One region of the Candidatus Sodalis pierantonii str. SOPE genome, then DNA from elsewhere that is predicted to be linked to it. Evidence: predicted binding sites of a transcription regulator. Region 1 holds the regulator's gene; each other region holds the start of a gene.
The links. Region 1 encodes ArgR, which controls arginine synthesis, uptake and breakdown. Its sites were predicted from a motif close to ANTGAATAAAAATACANT; they were not measured.
Positions count from the first base shown of each region.

Region 2: the regulator ArgR is predicted to act here: its motif matches at 3,116-3,133, upstream of argA (amino-acid N-acetyltransferase).
Region 3: the regulator ArgR is predicted to act here: its motif matches at 2,248-2,265, upstream of argC (N-acetyl-gamma-glutamyl-phosphate reductase).

Region 1 is NZ_CP006568.1:1,279,511-1,287,161, reverse strand. It holds gene ispB (octaprenyl diphosphate synthase) at 122-1,093, shown strand; gene SOPEG_RS06630 (DNA-binding protein) at 1,184-1,564, opposite strand; gene SOPEG_RS06625 (helix-turn-helix domain-containing protein) at 1,751-2,014, shown strand; gene SOPEG_RS06620 (DNA-binding protein) at 2,058-2,435, opposite strand; partial or broken gene mdh (malate dehydrogenase) at 3,224-4,154, opposite strand; gene argR (transcriptional regulator ArgR) at 4,408-4,878, shown strand; gene SOPEG_RS06605 (YdgH/BhsA/McbA-like domain containing protein) at 5,555-5,812, shown strand; partial or broken gene mpl (UDP-N-acetylmuramate:L-alanyl-gamma-D-glutamyl-meso-diaminopimelate ligase) at 6,108-7,463, opposite strand.
Region 2 is NZ_CP006568.1:3,710,854-3,718,504, forward strand. It holds gene SOPEG_RS18485 (M28 family peptidase) at 1-73, shown strand, start outside; gene SOPEG_RS28915 (hypothetical protein) at 140-619, shown strand; gene SOPEG_RS18490 (transporter substrate-binding domain-containing protein) at 685-1,533, shown strand; gene amiC (N-acetylmuramoyl-L-alanine amidase AmiC) at 1,672-2,931, opposite strand; gene argA (amino-acid N-acetyltransferase) at 3,166-4,509, shown strand; gene recD (exodeoxyribonuclease V subunit alpha) at 4,648-6,525, opposite strand; gene recB (exodeoxyribonuclease V subunit beta) at 6,542-7,651, opposite strand, start outside.
Region 3 is NZ_CP006568.1:2,872,393-2,880,043, reverse strand. It holds gene argH (argininosuccinate lyase) at 1-189, opposite strand, end outside; gene argB (acetylglutamate kinase) at 322-1,098, opposite strand; gene argC (N-acetyl-gamma-glutamyl-phosphate reductase) at 1,119-2,123, opposite strand; gene argE (acetylornithine deacetylase) at 2,315-3,463, shown strand; partial or broken gene ppc (phosphoenolpyruvate carboxylase) at 3,716-6,359, shown strand; partial or broken gene metF (methylenetetrahydrofolate reductase) at 6,522-7,444, opposite strand.

The DNA of each region.
Region 1 (7,651 bases):
TCTTCATCGCCATTTATCTCTTATCTTACGTTTTTCAAGTACAATCAGTAACACTCTTTCCGCCATTCGGTCCCGTGTGCGGCATTACACTGACGGTATACCTACAAACCGATAGAAAATAATGAATCTTGAACAAATTACTGAACTGACCGCGCAGGATATGGCGGAGGTCAACACGGCAATTCGCGAGCAGCTAAACTCAGAGGTCGCCCTGATAAATCAGCTCGGCCACTACATCATCAGCGGCGGCGGCAAACGTATCCGACCCATGATTGCGGTGCTGGCGGCGCGTGCGCTGCACTATCAGGGCAAGCAGCATGTCACCGTCTCCGCGCTGATCGAATTTATCCATACTGCCACGTTGTTGCACGACGACGTGGTGGATGAATCGGACATGCGCCGCGGCAAAGCGACGGCCAATGCGGCGTTTGGCAACGCCGCCAGCGTCTTGGTCGGCGATTTCATCTATACCCGCGCTTTTCAAATGATGACCGCGCTGGAATCCCTGCGGGTGCTGAAGCTGATGTCTGAGGCGGTTAACATTATCGCTGAAGGGGAAGTGCTGCAATTAATGAACTGCAACGATCCGGATATCACAATCGACAGTTATATGCGGGTTATCTATAGCAAAACCGCGCGGCTGTTCGAGGCGGCGTCGCAGTCCTCCGCCATATTGGCCGGCGCCGATGCCCGCCAGGAGGCGGCGCTGCGCGATTACGGCCGTTATCTGGGCACCGCCTTTCAACTCATTGACGACCTGCTGGATTACGGCGCGGACGGGAAAACGCTGGGTAAGAATACGGGCGATGACTTAAACGAAGGTAAGCCGACGCTCCCGTTGCTGCACGCCATGCGTAACGGCACGCCAGAACAGGCGGCGCTGATCCGCCAGGCGATCGAGCAGGGCAATGGACGCCACCTGCTGGAGACGGTGCTGGACACCATGCGCCAGTGCGATTCCCTGGGATACACACGCCGGTGCGCGGAAGAGGAAGCGGACAAAGCTATCGCCTGTTTGGACTGCCTGTCGCCCTCCCCTTACCGCGATGCGCTAGAGGGCCTGGCCCACGTGGCGGTGCAGCGCGACGCTTGAAAGCGCAATCGCCAGAGGAAAGGAATCTCTTTGGAAAATCGCCGTCATTGAACGGCAAACCACGGCGTAACGCTGTCGTGGTTACTACCGTTACTCTTCTTGCAGCCCCAGCCGTACGATAAACGCGCCGATGCCTTCGCGCATAACAAAAGCAATCACCCGCTCCCTCTCTTCCACGGTCAGTTGCCGGTAGATGGTTATCCAGGTGGCCAGGGCCACGGATACCCCTTCCGCTGGCGCTTCAAGAGACCATTCGACGTCGTCCCCGTCCCGCATTTCCCGGCGCATTAGCGCTTTTTGCACCACCGCCGGCAGGCTATCGAACGCATACTCCATCCCCCGCCCCTGCGCCCCTTTTCTGCGCCGCCGGTTCCATTTTTCACGCCTGGCAAGATCACACAGCCCCTGACGGGTACCGGGTAGTCCGGCAACGGACAGCAGTTCCTGCGTGCTGAACCAGGCTTGTTTCATAAGATTTTCATTCCGAATTCGACCTGCATAACAAATTAGAATTTATTTGGAAAATAATTGAAAATATTTAAGAAGTTTGATGCTATATATTTTCCAACTAAAGGCTGTGACCATTGCCTTCGTTTTATCTACATTGGTTAGTTATACCATTAATCCTCGTTTGTCTTACAGCAAAAGGAACGAAATGTGAGCGAAAGGAATACAGATTGGCACCCTGCGGATATCATCGCGGCACTTCGTAAACGCGGAACCTCCCTGGCCGCGGTATCGCGCGCGGCGGGATTGAGTTCATCCACGCTGGCGAACGCCCTCACCCGGCCTTGGCCCAAAGGTGAATGGCTCATCGCCGATGTGCTGGAGGTCCATCCTTCGGTGATATGGCCCAGCCGCTATATCGACCCGGAAACCAATCAATTGCTCGATAGGAAAAGCCTGATACGCCAGCGCTGATCCTCGGCGCTGGGGAGGGCCATGCCTTCCCCGGCGCATTATTTCATTCCGGCCTGAGATCGTTAACCGGCTCATCCGGATAGTCCAGACGCTTTAACAGGTTCAACACACCCTCACGTACGATAAAAGAGACGATAAAATCGCGCTCCGCATCGGAAAGTTGCCGATGAATTTCGTTCCAAGTTGCCGACGTCTCCTGTGGAGAGAGTTGGTACTCCGCCGGGTTGGTCCTTAAAGAAAGCGTCTTTTTTACCATGTCCGGCAAACTGTGCCAGGCATACTCTACCGCTTTGCCGCGCGCACCCTCGCGCCGCCTTTTTTGCCAGCCCTCCTCCCTGGCTCGCCGATTCAGTCCCTGTCGTGTTTTGGGTAGTCCACCTACCCCAATCAATTCGTGCGTTGCAATCCATTCTTTTTTTATTTCCATCTTTAATCCCCCTCCTTGTCATGGTGACAGCCTGGCGCTATCGCCATCGCACGGTTTGGGCAGGTACTGTGGAATTTACGGCACCTGATTCCCGTTCCGCTATTACGACAACATTTAATGTATAACATTAAAGACTTGTCGTAACGCTAATTACAACACAAAAAAAGCGCATTGGATCAAAGGTGGCATTAAAAAATGAGATCAATGCCAGCTATTAGAATAAAAAACACAAAATTAATAAAAACTGTTCATTATTAATTGAATAGAATTCTTATAGCATTATCCATGTTATTACTGTAATGTAATAAACTATACCTTAAGAAATAAGTTTAGGTGAAAACGAATGACCGGGAAAAGGGAAAAGAAAATGGCGTTGCTGCTAAATTTTCGACACGGAAACCGGGCCAGAAATAGTATTTGGCATAAGGAAAAGTTTATCGTTATACCCTGCTGAGGCGATGAAATGTTTAGCGTAGATTTAATCCCTCCGCCGACGCCATAACAGAAGTCGAGACAATCCCCGCATGGCGTCAGGCGTCCCTTTTCGCCGGCGCAGGGCACCGTCACACGCACCGGCTCATCAGCAATAGCCGCCCCACCGGCGCCGGCCCTGCCTGACACCTAAGCGCGCCGGGCCAGCCCACGCCCCGGCGCGGCAATGCCCCTAGCCCGGGCGAAACGCCTGACAAAACAATGCCGGCGTCGCCGGCAAATAACAGACCGCACCCGGCGGCTGTGATTATAAAGGGCCACGCCGACGCAAGGATCGTAGCGCCTTATCCTCACGGCGGCGGCGGGCTACTGCTGCAGGAACTGGTCGCCGCGCGCATATCCTGTAGCGCCTGCTGCTCGAAGTCGCTGAGGATACCCAGCGGTCGCCGCGCGCTAACGCCCTGCGGCCCCAGCAGCAGCGGTTGGGCAAAAAAGCGGGAAAACGCCGACTCGCTTTCGACATAGGCGCATTCGATAATTCCCTGCTGCCCCTGCAGCGCCCGCACCAGCGACAGCGTAAAGCGGGCCGCGGCATACCCCATGGCAAGCGTGGCCGATCCAGCGCCGGCTTTGGTCTCCACCACCTCGGTGCCGGCGTTGTGGATGCGCCGCGTCAGGAGATTCACTTCTTCATCGCTGAAAGTGATCCCCGGCACCTGCGATAACAAAGGCAGAATGGTGACGCCGGAGTGGCCGCCTACCACCGGCACCTCTATTTGATCCGGCCGCAGCCCTTTCATGGCCGCCACGTAACTGTTGGCGCGGATGACGTCTAGGGTGGTGATACCAAAAAGCTTTTGCGGCTGATAGACCCCGGCCTGCGCCAGCACGCCGGCGGCGATGGCAACCAGGGTATTCACCGGATTGGTGACAATGCCGATCAGCGCCTCGGGCGCACAGACCGCCACCTGGCCCACCAGCTGCCGCACGATGCCGGCATTAACATTAAACAGATCCGCACGATCCATACGGGGCTTACGGGCGACGCCCGCCACAATCAGCACGATATCGGCGCCAAGCAACGCCGGGGACGCGTCTGGACCGCAAAAATCACGCACCTTCACCGGCGAGGGAATGTGGCTGAGGTCCACGGCAATCCCCGCCATTACCGGCGCGATGTCATACAGCGAGAGTTCCCCATCCTGGGGTAAACGGGTTGTTAGCAGCAGCGCCAGCGCCTGGCCGATGCCGCATTGCCGCGCCGAGCAATGCGACTTTCATTGTAATCTCCTTATATCCCTACGAAGAATGGCATCTCATACTCTACTGAAAAGCATAAAGGCATCGCCTAATAAAGACAATTGATGAACATCAGGATTGCGACAGCGCATGGAGAAGCAGGCCATCTGTAGGCGGGTTGCAAGTTGGGGGCTTTTCACCCACCATGGACAGCGAAAGCTGTCTCCGGCAGCAATTTCATTGCATAAATATGCATAATAATCCATTAAATAATCGGCTTACTCTGCGGTAAAACATGCGAAATCAATCGAAACAGGAAGAACTGGTCAAGGCGTTCAAGGCGCTGCTAAAAGAGGAAAAATTCAGCTCTCAGGGCGAGATTGTGCTTGCGCTGCAGGAAGCGGGCTTTGAGAACATTAATCAATCCAAGGTCTCGCGTATGCTGACTAAATTCGGCGCCGTACGCACCCGTAACGCCAAGATGGAAATGGTATATTGCCTGCAGGCGGAGCTGGGCGTTCCCACCGCCAGCAGCCCGCTGAAAAATCTGGTGCTGGATGTGGATCATAATGACGCACTGGTTGTCATCCATACGAGCCCCGGCGCGGCACAGCTCATTGCCCGAATGCTGGATTCGCTGGGGAAATCAGAAGGGATCCTCGGCACCATTGCTGGCGATGATACGGTCTTTACCACGCCCGCGCCTGGCTTCTCGGTCAAACGACTGTATGAATTTATTCTGGTCCACTTTAACCAAGAGCTCTGACGCCACCGCCGCTCGCGTTCGCAGCCGGCAGGGCCGACGGCGCACGGGATGCGCCATGCCGGCGGCGTTACCGTAGAGCTGCCGCCGGCGCCTGCTGGCCTAAGCTTGCCGGTCGGGCGCCTCGCCACGGCGTTAAACCCAGCATGCCGCAGGGTGGAAATGATCCCGCTTTCGACGTTTAACGTTCCTTTCGCCAGCGCCGGCTCCCGCCGGCGGTCGCGTACATGCCCAGAAGCTACCGCGCTCCATCGGCACGCGATTTAGGCGGATGCGCCCTAATCCGTCATCATGCACAAAGCCGGATCCGATAAGTTAAACGGCGATTTTTAACATTGTCTTACGCCGGGTAGGTTTTTTTACCTTGGTAAATAGCGTGACGTCGGATGTTACATGTCAGAAATAAGGGACTTTATCTGTAGGCCAGTGGGAAATGTTATCTCAGACCGCACTTTTAGCCACATCAACTTATACGCATGATTTTACATGAATTTAACAAAATACGCTCATTTTTTGCGCATATTTAATAACTTTTACTTCTAACCTGGATGATTGCAAGCTGAAATTCTCATAAATAATTATTATCAAACTATTGGTTTATGTTGTTACTAGTGCATACTTAGCTTCGTGATAAGCATCACAGTCCGAGAAAAATGAGCGTTATATGAGGAATAAAATGATGAAAGCAAGAACGGCGTTACCATTAATGGCGGTGCTTTCCGCATTGTTTTTCGGCGCGTTCGCCGCGGATTCGATCTCGCTGCAGCAGGCTCAAGATTTGCAGCCCATGGGCAGCGTTAGCGGTATCGACGGTGCGCCAAGCGACATCCATCAGGCGCTGAATCAGGCGGCCGACGCGAAGGGCGCACGCGCCTACCACGTAACCGAAGCCTATGAACACGGCAACTGGCACGCCACCGCCCAGCTTTACAAATAATCAGTTCGCCAGAACCGGGACGGCTGCCCGCGGTAGCGCCTGGCAGATCAGCGCCACCCGGCGGGCATGCTTTTTGGCAGCACTATGCAATGTGTCATGTTGTGAAACACTCTCTGTAACCCACATCATTTCGCGGCGACCCTCAGTTAATCCCGTGTCCGGAATTAACCCATCGCGATTTGATGATTCCCTCATCGTCTAGCAGATGATTTTCCCCCGCTCGCGGGTTTTTTTTTGCCCTGGCGCAGAGCGCTACCCTTCCCTGCCGCGAGAAAGCGCTGCCCTGGCGCGTGGCTCGTTGCGCCAACTGATCCAGCAGCTTGGCATGAATGCCGCCAAAACCGCCGTTGCTCATCACCAGGATGAAATCTCCCGGTTGCGCGGTTTTCACGATCATTTCCACCAGCGTATCAACATCAGCGCTGCAGTGCGCGGGCTGCACGCAGGCCTCCGCCACTTCGCTCACCTGCCAGGGAATATGCTGCGGCTGATACAGAAACACCTCGTCAGCGCGGCCGAGTGACGGCGCCAGCTCATTTTTGGATAGCCCCATTTTCATGGTGTTGGAACGGGGCTCCAGTACCGCCAGAATCCGCGCCGTGCCGCCGATTTTGCTGCGCAGCGCCGCAAGCGTCGCCAGGATAGCGGTGGGATGATGGGCAAAATCATCGTAAACCGTCACGCCGTTGGCGGTACCTTTAAGCTCCAACCGCCGGCGGGCATTGATAGAGCGGTCCAGCGTCCGGCAGGCGTCCGCCGGCTGCACGCCGACGTGGCGAACGGCGGCGATAGCCATCAGCGCGTTATGCATATTATGCTCGCCCACCAGTTGCCAACTGACCGCGCCAACGGGCTCATCGTGAAAATACACCTCGAAACCGCTCGCGTCCGGGGTGGTTTTTTTCGCCCGCCATGCGCCTTCTTCGCCGGTGTATTCCGTTTCGCTCCAGCATCCCATCGCCAGGGTGTGTTTAAGATTGGCGTCATTATCCGGCAAAATGATTTGCCCTTTACCGGGCACCAGCCGGATCAGGTGATGGAACTGTTTCTGGATCGCTTTGAGATCATCAAAAATATCAGCGTGGTCAAATTCCAGATTATTCAGAATAAGGGTGCGCGGACAGTAATGGACGAACTTGGACCGTTTATCGAAAAAGGCGCAATCGTATTCATCCGCCTCCACCACGAATAACGGGCCATCGCCAAGCCGGGCGGAGACGGTGAAATTGCCCGGTACGCCGCCAATCACGAAACCCGGTTGATAGCCGCACTCCTCCAAGATCCAGGCGACCATGCCTGTGGTGGTGGTCTTGCCGTGGGTGCCGACAACGGCGATTACCCAGCGCTGCGCCAGCACGTGATCGTGCAACCACTGCGGACCCGACACATAAGGGATGCCGCGTTCCAACACCGCTTCTACGCAGGGATTGCCCCGCGACATGGCGTTGCCGATAATGACCCAATCCGGCGCGGGATCGAGCTGAGTCGGATCGTAACCTTGAATCAGACCAATTCCCTGCTCCTGCAGCAGCGTACTCATCGGCGGATAAACATTATTATCCGAGCCGGTGACCTCATGTCCCAGAGAACGCGCCAGCATCGCCAGACCGCCCATAAAGATGCCGCAGATACCAAGAATATGAATGCGCATAATTTTTCCATTTTTAGCCGCGTAATGCCGCCTATTCTAGCGCCCCAGCCGATTGATAGAAACGGTATTTGATGATGTACTGGCAATCTGTTTAGGCTAAACTGGATGGACTAACTGGTAGTGGTAAAAAAATTATACCGCTTTTCATCCGTAGCTTCAGGGTCCTTTTTGATATTCAGGGAATGTGT
Region 2 (7,651 bases), 2.1 Mb from region 1:
CCCGTCAATGTTCGGCAGCCTAAGCCACCAACCGCCGGGCCCGGTCAAAATGCTGACCGCCCTCGGCTGGTGATGGCATACGCCGCACGATACCCTTGAGCATATCGATCCCGCCAATCTGGAACGCGACACCGCCATCGTGCTGCGGGTGCTGTGGCACTTGCTCAGTTCGCCCGTGGTGCCGCTGGATTACACCACCTTCTGCGCCTCGCTGGACGCCGAGCTGGTCAACCTGCAAGCTGCGCTGGGGGATCGTCTGGATCTCGGCCTATTGCGCCAGCGGGTCCAGGATCTGCGGCAAGCGGCGGCGGCGGTTAATCAACTGGCATTAAGCGCCCGTGGCGAGCAGGCCCAGCGTCTGAACCATGCGCTGATGCGCGCTTCACGTCTGCTGGTTCCGCTCAATTACACCGCCGGTAATCGTTTTTGCCACGATAGCGCTTTGCCGCATCCGGCTTGGCCGTCGCTGGGCGGCTTGCGGGAACTGGCCGCGCTGCCGGCCGACAGCGAAGAACAGCCGTTTTACGCCGCTCCCGCGCGCCAGAACCGCAATCTGGCCGCGCATGCGCTGCGCGAAGCCCACGCCGCGCTGGCAGCGGCTATTGCGCACCCCTCCTGATTCAGGGCGGGTGCATTGCCACGGCCGGCGCGCCGGCCGTTATCCTCTGTAACCGGAACTCGTCTATGAAACAGCCTAGCGTTATCGCCGCCGCGTTGACAGTCGCCCTCGCCTTCACGACATTCACCGCCGATGCCCAGGACGGGCATCGGGTGCGCGTCGCTATCGAAGGTGCGTTTCCTCCCTGGAACGCCCTCGACTCCCACGGTCAGTTGCAAGGATTTGACGTGGATCTTATCCACGATCTGTGCAGGCGGGCCAAAGTGGAATGTCAATTGGAAAGTGGCGCCTGGGCCACGCTGGTACCGGGCCTTAACGTGGGTAAATATGACTTGGTGATGACGCTGGGAATCAATGAAAAACGTAAGAAAGTGGTGGATTTCACCGTGCCTTACGCCAGCGGCGTCGCCAGTTTCCTGGTGCTGAAAAACGGGCCGTTGGCGTCGATGCCGATGCGCGGCGAACGGCTGAACCTTAACGATAAAACCCGCGCGGATCCGGTGATGGCGACGCTTGGCGCTATGCTGAAAGGCAAAACTGTCGGGGTGGTGCAATCCACCAGCCACGAGCAACTGATGAAAACTTACTTCGGCGATGACGTCACGGTACGCACCTATCGCAGTTCGGCGGAGCGGGATCTGGATCTCAAGGCAGGCCGTATCGACGCCGGTTTCGATAGCGGGGTGTATGCCCGGTCGGTGATGGCGAAACCCAGCAACGATACGCTTATCAATGCCGGACCGGATCTCAAAGGCGCGATGCTCGCCACCGATGTCGCAATGGGCATGCGCAAAGGGGAAACCCGTCTGAAAGCCACCTTTGACGCGGCTATCACCGCCGCCGTGCACGATGGCGTGATCCGCCAGCTGTCGCAGAAATGGAGCAAAATGGACCTGACGCCGGATTTGCCTTGATAGGGCGCCCGCGCGGCTCCGTTATCGTCCGAGTTCGGAACACATGGGCCAAACCCAGGTCCGGCGCTCGCGCAGGCCGGCCTGAAGCGCGGAAGTGAGAAGCAGCCACATCAGGCACCCATTTCCAAGCGCGGCGTTTTAGCGCCGCGCCAGTACGCCTCCGGCGGCAAAATAGGCTTTGATACCCGCCAAAATCGCTTCCGCCATCTGCTGCTGATAACGGGCGGTACGCAGCCGCCGTTCTTCTTGAATATTGCTGATGAATACCGTCTCCACCAGAATCGGAGGAATATCCGGTGCTTTCAAAACCGCAAAACCCGCCTGATCGACGCTCTTTTTATGCAATTGGGTGATCTTGCCCACATGACTCAACACATGCTTACCGAATTTCAGGCTGTCGTTGATGGTAGCGGTCTGCATCAAATCGAAAATCGTATGATCCAGATAGCGATCGCCGCTTTTACTCACACCGCCTATCTCATCGGCGGCGTTTTGCGTTTGGGCCAGATAGCGGGCCGCCGCGCTGGTGGCCCCTTTAGTGGATAACGCGAATACCGAGGCACCGTGGGCGGTGCGGCGGGTAAATGCATCGGCATGTATTGAAACGAACAAATCCGCCCGCTGCTTACGCGCCTTGGCCACCCGCACCTTCAGCGGGATAAACACATCCTCATTACGGGTCATGTAGACCTGCATATTCGGCTCGCGTTTAATCAGCGCGCTCAGGCGGCGGGCTATCTGTAGAACAATATCCTTTTCACGGGTTTTATATTTGCCGATAGCGCCGGGATCTTCGCCGCCGTGGCCCGGATCGAGCATCACCACCACCGATCGATCGCGCCCGGCCTTCCCGGCCTGCGGCGCCTGGGATTCCGGCGGCAGGGTGCGCGCCAGATCGCCCTTGTTATAATCTTCCAGCAGCGCCAGTAGCGGGTCGTCCTGCACCGCGGAACGGCTGCCCTGGTGCGGGTAAAGATCCAGCACCAGCCTGTGGCGGAAGCCGTGGGCCGGCGCCAGCGTCAGAAAACGCGGCGCCACTTTCTGTTTCAGCTCCAGCACCAGCCGCACGGTTTGGCCATCGAACTGGCCGACCCGCATCTGGCTAATATAGGGGTCTTCCGGCCGCACCTTCCCGCTGAGCTGGCTGAGCATCGAATTGAGCCGCAGACCTTCGATATCCAGCACCAGCCTCTCCGGGCCGCTCAAGGTAAAGGTGCGGTATTTCAAGGTGACATTCGATTCCAGCGTCACGCGGGTATAGCTAGAGGCGGGCCAAATGCGCACCGCCACAATGGTTGGGGTGGCGGCGAAGCCAACCCGGCTGACGCTTAGCAACCAGGTGGCGGCCACGCCCTGCAACAAATGTCGGCGCACGCGGTTGTGTTCTGAATCAGGCATAACGCCCCGGTAATAACATGTGCATTATCTGAAAAACCAATCGTTTATCGTTAACGGCGGAAACTTTAACCAAACCGCCGGCCGCTGTCATCCCGAAAAGGCCAGACATGGGCGGTGCGGAGCGAACTTTGCGCATCTTTACAAAGTGGACTACTGTAAATCGGGACTTGCCAAACGGGGGTTAAAAGAATAAAAATACACAAAATCAGAATAATCATTCACAGAGGGTAGGCCGTGAAGGAACGCAGTACAGAATTGGTTCAGGGTTTTCGCCATACGGTTCCTTATATCAATGCACACCGTGGCAAAACCTTTGTCGTTATGCTGGGCGGCGAAGCCATCGAGCATGAAAATTTCGCCAGTATTGTTAATGACATCGGCCTGTTGCACAGCTTGGGTATCCGCCTGGTGCTGGTGTACGGCGCCCGGCCGCAAATCGACGCCAATCTGGCGGTACACCATCTTGAGCCGATTTACCACAAACATACCCGCGTCACCGACGCCCCCACCCTCGAACGAGTGAAGCAGGCCGCCGGCCAGCTACAGCTGGATATCACCGCCCGACTGTCGATGAGTTTGAATAATACGCCGCTGCAGGGCGCGCACATCAATGTGGTGAGCGGCAATTTTATTATTGCCCAGCCCTTGGGCGTGGATGATGGCGTGGACTATTGCCACAGCGGCCGCATCCGCCGTATCGATGATGAGGCGATTCATCGCCAGTTGGACGGCGGCGCCATCGTCCTTCTCGGCCCGGTGGCGGTTTCGGTCACCGGCGAAAGTTTTAATCTCACCTCCGAAGAGGTGGCGACGCAGCTGGCTATCAAGCTGAAAGCGGAAAAGATTATCGGCTTTTGCTCGTCGCAGGGCGTGATTGGCGAAGACGACGATATTATTTCCGAACTGTTCCCCAACGACGCCCAGCGGCGCATCGAACAGTTGGAAGCGCGCGGCGATTACCATTCCGGCACCGTGCGCTTTCTGCGGGGTGCGGTAAAAGCCTGCCGCAGCGGCGTGCGGCGCTGCCATCTTATTAGCTATCAAGAAGATGGCGCGCTGGTGCAAGAGCTCTTTTCCCGCGACGGCATTGGCACGCAGCTTGTGATGGAAAGCGCCGAGCAGGTGCTGCGGGCCACCATCAACGATATCGGTGGCATTCTGGCGCTCATTCGCCCTCTGGAGCAGCAGGGGATTTTGGTGCGCCGCTCCCGCGAGCAATTGGAGATGGAGATCGACAAATTTACCATTATCGAACGGGACAACATGACCATCGCCTGCGCGGCGCTTTATCCCTTTCCCGATGAGCAGATAGGGGAAATGGCCTGCGTGGCGGTGCATCCCGATTATCGCAGTTCGTCACACGGCGAGATGCTGTTGACGCGCATCGCGCAACAGGCGCGTCGAATGGGGCTGAAGAAACTGTTTGTACTCACTACCCGCAGCATTCACTGGTTTCAAGAGCGCGGCTTCACCCCGGCGGAAGTGGACATACTGCCGAACCAGAAAAAGGCGCTGTATAACTACCAGCGCCGGTCTAAAATTCTGGTGGCCGACCTTGAGACGCAGGACGGCTGTTAAACGATAAAGCGATCGAAACGGCGAAGTTACAGGACGGCCACGGTGCGGTGAGGCAATCCTAACGGCCAGCACGCGGGACGGCCGTTGAGCCTAATACCGTGGGACCGGCGGGCCAGGCGGAAAACATCGCCGCGCGCGTCAGCGGTCGTCGGCTGGCTGCGGCGGTACGGCCTGGCCCGCAGCCAGCCGCTCGATTAGGCCGCTGCGCCGCTGGGTTTTGGTCGCCATGGCGTGTTGCAATACCACGTCGGTCGCGTACAGGGACAACCGCGCGCGCGCGCGCGTGACCGCGGTATACAGCAATTCTCGCGTTAACACCGGCAAGATCTGATTGGGTAACGCCAGCGCGGTATGGTGGAATTCCGACCCCTGGGATTTATGCACCGTCATCGCGAATGCCGTCTCATGCTCCGGCAGTCGGCTTAGCGGCACCGCTTTGACACCGCCGTCCGGCAGGGAGAAATGCACGCGCAGCGTCTGTTCGCCATCCCAGAGCAAGATCCCAATATCGCCATTATACAGCCCCAACGACGGCGCATTGCGTACGATCATCACCGGCCGCCCCGCGTAGCTGCGCCCGGCATTGCCGAGGGTGAGCAGCCCCACCCGGCTCAAGGCCAGCTCAATACGGTCGTTCAGACCGGCGACTCCAAAAGGCCCTTCCCGCAGCGCGCACAGCAGGCGGAAGCGGTTAAAGGCGTCCAGAATCGCGGCCGGCGCATCATGGTTGCGCACCCGCGACAAATAGTCCCGATAGCCCTCGACGCAGTCGTCCAGCATACGCTGATAATCCGCCGTCTCACGCAGCGGCGTGTAGACGACATCCGCCGCGGTGCCGGCGTTAAGCAGCGCCAGCGCGTCCTTGGCGTCGCCGGCGTTGATAGCATTTGCCAGCCGGCCAATACCGGATCCTTCATCGAAACGGTAGCTTTTACGCAGCAGACATAAACTATCGGCAACGCCATAACCGCCGCCGCCCGTACCCGCCGGCAGCGTAAAGCCCGTTAGCCGCGTCAGTTCCGCACGGCGCGCGGGGCGGTAACCGGCCTCGGCGAACTGGCAGATATCGCCCAGCACCGCTCCCGCCTCCACCGAGGATAGCTGGCATCGATCCCCCAGGAAGATCACCCGCGCTTGCGGCGGCAGCGCCGCAATCACATTGGCCATCATCGGCAAATCAACCATTGATGCTTCATCAATGATGAGAATATCCACATGCAGCGGGTTTCCACGGTGATAGCGCATCCGCTGGCTGTTGTGCTGCGCCCCGAGCAAGCGGTGCAGCGTTATCGCCTCGCGCGGCAATCGCTGTTTCTGCTCTTCATCCAGCCCCAGACGCTGTAGGGCCAGGCCGAGGGATTCGCTCAGGCGCGCTGCCGCTTTTCCGGTGGGGGCCGCCATTAACATGCGCGCACGACCGCCGTCGCTCAACTGCAACAGGGCCGCCAGGAGCTTCGCCACCGTGGAGGTCTTGCCGGTGCCCGGCCCGCCCGATATTAGCGCCACCGGGTGCGTTATCGCGACCGCCGCGGCAATTTTTTGCCAGTCGATTCCCGCGCCGTCGCCGGGAAAGTAGCGCGCCAGCACCGCAGCGAGGGTGGTTTCGTCGCCGGCCACCGGCGGTCGAGGCCGGTTGAAGAACTGTGCCACCGCGCATTCATACCGCCACATGCGCTGTAAATACAGGCGCTGGTTATCCAGCACCAGCGGTGTTGGACGTGAACCGTCGCTCACCGCGTTGGACGCCAGCAGGTGCTGCTGCCATTCGTCAAGAGAGGGGCTACCGGCCCGCAGCCAGGCCTGCTGCGCCTGCGTCGGCATCCGGCCGTCAAACAGCCGCGCCGGCGTTAATAGCGCCAGCGGCAGGCAAACATGGCCGGCGCCGGCATCGGCGCTGAGGCAGGCGCTGGCCAACATCAGCGCGGGCTCGGCGGGCGTGGCCAGCATACGGGCGAATTGGACGTCCAGCGGCCGGAACAAACGCAACCGTTGCGCTTCGGCAAGAATCTCTTCCATCTATAAGTCTCCTGCGTTAGCCGCTTTGCGCCGCCGGCCGCATTTCGCCGGTGAATAAGCGGTCAAGTCCGTCGATTAAGGCCATGTCCGGCCGGCAATGAAACACGCCATTTCCCGGTTGCGCTGCGTCGATGCCGCGCAGAAACAGATAATATACCCCGCCGAAATCGCGCTGGTAATCATAATCCACCAGGCGGTGGCGCAAAAAGCGATGCAGCGCCAGCGTATAAAGCTGGTACTGCAACTCATAACGATGGGCGATCATCGCCTGTTCCATCGCCGGCAAGGTGTAGGCGGTACTCTCCTCTCCCAGCCAGTTGGATTTATAGTCCAGCAGGTAATAACGGCCTTGCCAGCGGAAAACCAGGTCGATAAACCCTTTCAGCATCCCTTTGACCTGCGGAAAATCCAGCGGTGGGCAGCGTGCCGAAAGCGGATCGTAGCGCTTGCAGAGCAGATCCAGATCGCGCGCCTGCACCACCGCGTCGATAGGCAGATAAAACGGCAATTCAGCAAGGCGGCTGTCGGGCGCCAGATGCGCGAGAGAAAGCGACCCGCCATCCAGCGGCATGGCGATAATGCTTTCCATCCAGTGCGTTAGCACCGGCAGCCAAACGGCGTCGATGCCCTGCTGCGCCAGCTGTTCACTCAGGCACTTCGGGTCCAACGACCGGTTGAAATCCAACGTTTCAAATAGACCGTGCAAAAACGTCCCCGGCGACGCGCCGCGCGGAAAGGTATGCGGCGTCAACTGTAGCCTTTCCTGCTGCCCGCCCTCTCCCGCGGCATCCACGTCCAACCGCGGTTGCAACTCCATCACCACCGAGCTGCCGTGCCGTTGCAGACCGGAATAGCTGGTGACCCGCCAGGGATCGCGCGGCGGCGCGGGCCAGCTGCGGGCGCTTACCGCGGGAGCGGGCTCGGGGGCGGGTCTCAGCGGTTGCGCCGGCTCGGCCTGCGCCTCGCACAGGGCAATATCTCCGTCGGCGCGCGCCACCAACGCTACCAGCCGATCGTGCAGGTCATCCGCATCGCCATCCTGCCCCTGCTGAATCAGGTAGCCGGGTGCGCTCAAATGCAGATCGCTGGCGCCGGTTTTTTTGCGGCTGCCGCGATACAACGGCGC
Region 3 (7,651 bases), 1.6 Mb from region 1:
GTTCAGGGCGTCTTCCAGCTGCTGTTGTTCCGTTTCGCTCAATACCCCAACGGTGACCAGCGCGCGGGACCAGGCCACGGAGCCGACAATATCCTGCTCGGCCAGGCGATAATCGAACCGCAGCGAGTCGTTAAAAGATTTAAAACGTTGATCCGCCGCCTGACTGAACCGTCCGCCCCAAAGTGCCATAACCTGCTCTCCTGAAAACCATGCTGACCCGCGCCGTCGCGCGCGGGCAATGTGAGGGCACGGCCTCATGCCGCGCCGTAAGAGGGTAATATCAAACCGGCCGGCGACCGAAGCGGCCGGCGGTGCCGAGAATCAGGCCAATATGCGGGTGCCGATGGCAACGCCGTTGAACAACGCCGGCAGCTGCTCGGCGTGACGCCAGCTGGCGATATCCACCGGCCTGCCCAGCGTACGTGCCGCATCGAGCGCGGCATTGACCTTCACTATCATACCGTCGGTGATGATCCCCTGTTCGATCAGCTGTTCGGCTTTCTGCGCCGTCATTTCCGCAATGCGCTGGCCTTTGCCGTCGAGGATCCCGCTGACGTCGGACAGCAGGATCAGATCCGCGCCCAGGGTGGCGGCCAACGCGGTCGCCGCCTGATCGGCGTTAACGTTCATCAATGCGCCATCGGCGGTGATCCCGATAGAATTGATGACGGGCAAATAGCCCGCGTCCAAGAGCGTGGTCAGCAGCGCCGGTGAACCGGGATGCGCATGGCCGACATGGCCCAGCGCCGGGTCAAGCGGCGTCACGCTCACGCTGTCGCCGTCCCCCAGGCACAGCCCTACCCCATTAATGGCGTGTTTCTTCGCCCACGCCAACAACGTCTTATTCGCGGTGCCGGCCAGCGCGCCGGTAATAATCGCAATCTGATCCGTAGGCGTCACCCGCAGACCGTTTTTCTTTACCACCGGCAGGGAAAGTTTATGCATCAACTCGTCCACCAGGCAACCCCCGCCGTGGACGATAAGCAAGGGGCGCTGGTGCTCGGCGCGGTAACTATCGAGCGCGGTAAATAAACGCTCCAGCGCCTCGTCGCTGTCCAGCAATACGCCGCCCAGTTTGATAATCAATGGATTCATTATGCTGTTGGCCTCACTTGCCCTTACCAAAGCGCCTGCGTCTGCGCATAACCAAAACGGATATTGGCGCACTGCACCGCCTGCGCCGCTGCTCCCTTGAGCAGATTATCCTCGGCGGCCACCACGATCAGATGTTCGCCCTGCATTTTAAAACCAATATCGCAAAACGGCGTGCCCACTACCGCTTTGAGCGCCGGCACGCCCTGATCGTAAAGCCGCACCAGCGGCTCGTCGTCATAGGCCTGATGGAAACTGGCCGCGACTGCCGCCTGGGTCACGCCAGGCCGCAGCCGACAGGTAATGGTCGCCAGGATGCCGCGGGCAAAATTGCCCAAATGCGGCGTGAAAATCACCGGGATACCCAAATGGCTGGCGATTTCCGGCTGGTGGCGATGGGTGAAGATACCGTAAGGCTGCAGACTGACTTCGCAGAAACTATTGCCGAGCGTTGCCTTGCGGCCGGCACCACTGACGCCGCTGACCGCATTTATCACCGGCCATTGTTCGCCGTTAAGCAACCCCCCTGCGACCAGCGGTTTAAGCGCCAGCTGCGAGGCGGTGGGATAACAGCCGGGCACCGCTATCAGCTGAGCGGTTTTTATCGCCTCTTCCTGCCACTCCGCCAGACCGTATACGGCCCGGTCCAGCCAGTCAGCGTGCTGGTGCTCGAACCCGTAATATTGCGTATAAAAGTCTGCCTGATTGACGCGGTAGGCGCCGGAAAGATCAATCACCACGCCGCCGGCCGCCAGAAACTGCGGTGCCATCGTATGGCTTACTTCATGGGCGGTGGCGAGAAACACCACATCGGCGCACTTCGCCCATGTGCTGACATCGTCCATCGGCTGCAGCGGCAAATCAACAATGCCTTTTAACTGCGGATGCAGCTCGGAGAGCAATTTGCCGGCGTCGGCGCTCTGCGCGGAAACCGTCAGCGCGGCAAGATTCATCTGCGGGTGGCGGGCCAGGTAGAGCGCGAGCTCGGCGCCCGTGTAACCGCTGGCGCCGACAATCAGCATATTCAGCATGGAATTTGTTTGCCTTCTTAACCTTATCGAAACGGGAGTTGGGCGATTCAGCGCCAATCCGCTGTTCACCCGCGAGGTCAAACGTAGTAGTCTGGTAGAAACCCGTTTACATCACGCTCGACGTTAAGTATTTTTATTCACAATTATTGCATGAATATTGATACTATCCAAAGCAAAGGCTGTCAACTACGATGATAAAAATACCCCCTTTTATTGAGCTCTACCGTGCGCTTATTGCCACGCCGTCCATCAGCGCCACCGACGCCGCTCTGGACCAAAGTAATGAGGCGTTAATCACTTTGCTGGCGGGCTGGTTCCGCGATCTGGGGTTTCAGGTTGAAGTCCAGCCGGTGCCGGAGACACGCAACAAGTTTAACATGTTGGCAAGCATAGGCAGCGAGCCGGGGGGATTATTATTAACGGGCCACAGCGATACGGTCCCGTTCGACGATGGCCGCTGGACGCGGGATCCTTTTGTCCTGACCGAGCACGACAATAAGCTTTACGGCCTGGGTACTGCGGATATGAAAGGGTTCTTCGCTTTCGTGCTCGATAGCCTGCGGGATATCGATGCTGCCACGCTGAAAAAACCGCTCTACGTGCTGGCGACGGCGGATGAAGAAACCTCAATGGCCGGCGCCAGTTATTTCGCCCGCAGCAGTCAATTAAGGCCGGATTGCGCCATTATCGGCGAACCGACCTCCCTGACGCCGGTACGCGCCCATAAAGGCCATTTGTCCAACGCGGTCACCGTGATGGGGCAATCCGGGCACTCAAGCGATCCCGCCCGCGGCGTTAACGCCATCGAAGTGATGCATGAGGCCATCTCTCAGCTCAAGCTCCTGCGTGATTCGCTACAGACGCGCTATCACCATCCGGCCTTTGTCATTCCTTACCCCACCATGAATTTTGGTCATATTCACGGCGGCGATGCGGCTAACCGCATCTGCGGCTGCTGTGAATTGCATATGGATATTCGTCCGCTGCCCGGCCTAACGCTCGGCGATCTGGAGGAGCTGATGACCGAGGCGCTGGCGCCCGTCAGCGAACGCTGGCCGGGCCGTATTACGGTGTCGGCGCTGCATCCGCCCATCCCAGGCTATGAATGCCCGGTGGATGCGCCGCTGGTGCAAGTGGTGGAAAAACTGCTGGGGGTAGAGACCGAGGTGGTCAACTATTGCACCGAGGCCCCGTTTATTCAGGCGTTATGTCCCACCCTGGTGCTCGGTCCCGGCTCTATCAATCAGGCGCATCAGCCCGATGAATTTATCGACACGGCATTCATCAAACCCACCTGGGAATTGATCACGCAGATTGTTCAGCATTTTTGCCATCACTGAATGAGTAACACGCTTTCCACGCCAGCATCGTCGCGCGTGGAAAACACCCTTTGCGCAGAAAATACCGCCTGAATGAATAAGATATTCTTATAATTGATAGGTGTAATTAAATTTCGCGAATTGCCGCGAATGTGAGGATTTTTGTCGTGAAATGTTGGCAATTGACGAACCTTGCGATACGTGGCTAGATAATGGCAAACAATTTACGCCATCCGGTGAAATGAATTTTCAAAGAGTCCAATCAGGGTCCATATGAACGAACAATATTCGGCAATGCGAAGCAACGTTAGTATGCTCGGGAAGCTTCTGGGCGACACGATTAAAGATGCGATGGGAAAAAATATCCTGGAAAAGGTCGAAACCATCCGCAAGCTGTCCAAATCGTCCCGGGCCGGCAATGAAAAGCATCGCCAGCAATTACTTTCCACCCTGCAAAACCTTTCCAATGATGAGCTGCTGCCGGTGGCGCGCGCCTTCAGCCAATTTCTTAATCTAGCCAATACCGCTGAGCAATTTCATTCTATATCCCCCCATGGCGAAGCGGCTAATAATCCTGAAGGCCTGGGCAAAGTCTTCACCCGGTTGAAAAACCACCCTGAACTAAATGAAAAAGCGATTCGCGCCGCGGTGGAATCCCTGTCGATTGAATTGGTCCTTACCGCGCACCCCACCGAAATTACCCGCCGCACCCTGATACACATGCTGGTCGAGGTGAATAACTGTCTGAAACAATTGGATCACAACGATCTGGCGGAGTATGAACACAAGCAGATCATGCGCCGCCTGCGCCAATTGATCGCCCAATATTGGCATACCGACGAAATCCGTAAACACCGCCCAACGCCGGTGGATGAAGCCCGCTGGGGTTTCGCGGTGGTGGAAAATAGCCTTTGGGATGGAGTACCGCGCTATTTACGCGAGCTCAATGAACAACTGGAAAAGGTTTTCGGCTATAAACTACCGGTAGAAAATGTCCCGGTCACCTTCACTTCCTGGATGGGTGGAGACCGCGACGGCAACCCGAATGTTACCGCCGACATCACCCGCCGCGTGCTGCTACTCAGCCGCTGGAAAGCGGTGGATCTTTTTATGCGCGACATACAGGTGCTGGTCTCGGAGCTGTCGATGGGGGAATGCACCCCCGAGTTGCGCGCGCTGGCCGGGGGCGGCGAAGAGGAGCAAGAGCCTTATCGCCGGCTAATGAAGCGACTACGCGCGCAGCTGCTCAGTACCCAGGACTGGCTGGCGGCACAGCTGCGTGGTGAACATCGCGCGGCGCCGCCGGATTTACTGGAAACCAACGATCAACTTTGGGAACCGCTTTTCGCCTGTTATCAGTCGCTGCGCGCCTGCGGCATGACGATTATCGCCCGCGGTCAGCTGCTGGATACGCTGCGGCGGATCAAATGCTTCGGTATTCAATTAGTGCGCATCGATGTGCGCCAGGAAAGTACCCGCCATACTGAAGCTTTGAGCGAAATTACCCGCTATTTGGGGCTGGGAGATTATGCCAGTTGGTCGGAGACCGATAAGCAGGCATTCTTGATTCGCGAGCTCAATTCTCGGCGACCGCTGCTGCCCCGGCGCTGGCAGCTGAGCGAAGAGACCACCGAAGTGCTCGATACGTGCCGGGTGATTGCCGACGCGACCCAGGGGTCGGTGGCCGCCTATGTGATTTCCATGGCGCGCACGCCTTCGGACGTCCTGGCGGTACATTTACTGCTGAAAGAAGCGGGCTGTGATTATACCTTACCGGTGGCGCCGCTGTTTGAAACCCTGGACGATTTGAATAACGCCGATCGGGTCATGACCGAGCTGCTTAATATCGATTGGTATCGCGGTATCATTCAGGGCAAGCAGATGGTGATGATTGGCTATTCCGATTCCGCCAAAGATGCCGGCGTGATGACCGCCTCCTGGGCGCAATACCGCGCGCAGGACGCGTTGATCAAAACCTGCGATAAGGCAGGCATCAATCTTACGCTGTTTCATGGACGCGGCGGCTCCATCGGCCGCGGCGGCGCGCCGGCCCATGCCGCGCTGCTCTCGCAACCGCCCGGCAGCCTGAAAGGCGGCCTGCGCGTGACCGAGCAGGGCGAGATGATTCGCTTCAAATACGGTCTGCCGGAAGTCGCTATCAGCAGTCTGGCGCTGTACACCGGCACCATCCTCGAAGCCAATCTGCCGCCGCCGCCGGAGCCGCGCCAGGAGTGGCACGCGCTGATGGAGGAGCTGTCGGCGGTCTCTTGCGATATGTATCGCGGCTACGTGCGCGAAAACCCGGATTTCGTTCCTTATTTCCGCTCGGCGACGCCGGAGCTGGAGCTAGGCAAATTACCGCTCGGCTCTCGGCCGGCCAAACGCAGGCCCTCCGGGGGCGTCGAAAGCCTGCGCGCCATTCCCTGGATCTTCGCCTGGACGCAAAACCGCCTGATGCTGCCGGCCTGGCTGGGCGCCGGCGCGGCGCTGCAGAAAGCCGTGGAATCCGGTAAGCAAGACCAATTGGAAACCATGTGCCGCGACTGGCCGTTTTTCTCCACGAGGATCGGCATGCTGGAAATGGTTTTCGCCAAAAGTGACCTGTGGTTGGCCGAATATTACGATCAGCGGCTGGTCGAAGAATCGCTGTGGCCGCTGGGTAAACAGTTGCGTCAGCAGTTGGCTGACGACATCAACGTGGTGCTGACGATTTCCAACGATGATCATCTTATGGCCGATTTACCGTGGATCGCAGAATCCATCGCCTTGCGCAATGTTTATACCGATCCGCTGAACGTGCTGCAGGCTGAGCTGCTGCATCGTTCACGGCAGCAGGAGCAGCCCGATGCGCGGGTGGAACAGGGCGCTCATGGTCACCATTGCCGGGGTCGCGGCGGGCATGCGTAACACCGGCTGAGCAACGGCAATGCGCCGGCGGCGGGAGACGGCTTGCGCCAGAGGAGGTGCCGCCGCCGTCGCAGGAAGGCGCGCGGTGGGCGTCAGGATGAAGTGCCGTCCTTTAGCGTCGTAGCGGGCTTTACCTCCCGCGAATGTCATAAACGCCTGGCCGGCCCCGTAACTAACCTGCGGCCCGATTGGCCGCAGGGGCAGCCTTGATCTCCGGGCGCACCCCCAGCGTATGGCAGATGGCATAGGTGAGCTCGGCGCGGTTCAGGGTGTAAAAATGAAAATCCTTCACCCCTTCCCGGCTGAGAATTTTTACCATGTCCATGGCGATGGAGGCCCCCACCATCTTGCGCGTTTCCAGATCGTGATCCAGCCCGTCGAACATGGCGGTCAACCAATTGGGCACTTTCACATTCGTTAGGGAAGCGAAGCGTTGCAGCTGGCGAAAATTGGAAACCGGCAGAATGCACGGCACAATTTCCGTATCAATCCCGGCGGCCACACAACGATCGCGAAAACGCAGATAACTTTCCACATCGAAAAAGAACTGGGTGATTGCCCGACTGGCGCCCGCATCCACTTTCTTTTTTAGATTGCTGAGATCCGACTGGGCGCTTTTAGCTTCTGGATGCACCTCCGGATAAGCCGCCACGGAAATATCGAAATCGCCCACCTTTTTGAGCAGCGCGACTAAATCAGCGCCGTACATCGCCGGTCGCCGCTGCCGGGCAGCAAATCGCCCCGTAACGCCACAATATGGCGGATCCCGCTGCGCCAGTAGTCCTGTGCAATCGCCTGCAGCTCGTGCGGCGAGGCGTCGATACAGGTCAAATGCGGCGCGGCATCCAAACCGGTGCGCTCCTTAATATCTTTGATAATGCTGTGGGTACGCTCGCGTTCACCGGAGTTCGCACCGTACGTCACCGAGACAAAAGTCGGTTTCAATTCGCTCAGCCGGTCGATAGATTGCCAGAGGGTCTGTTCCATCTCGCTGGTGCGGGGCGGAAAAAACTCAAAAGAGACGTTTATCTGACCCTGCAGTTCAGCCAGATTCTGATTCAACGCTTCCCGCTGATTGGCGTGAAAGAAGCTCATACTTATACCTCATGACACAATGTAGGGGGGGCGAAAAGCCCGCCACAGATAAGCGTCTATACGTTTAGACGTCTAAATAGAAAATGACTGAATTCGCGATGTTCGTCAATCAATTCATTGTTGCAGGAGGCGAGTAATATTCAAGGCGCGTGAATTAATTTCAATTTGCCCGCGGCGGGGGTGAATCGATTACAGCGATGGGGCGCA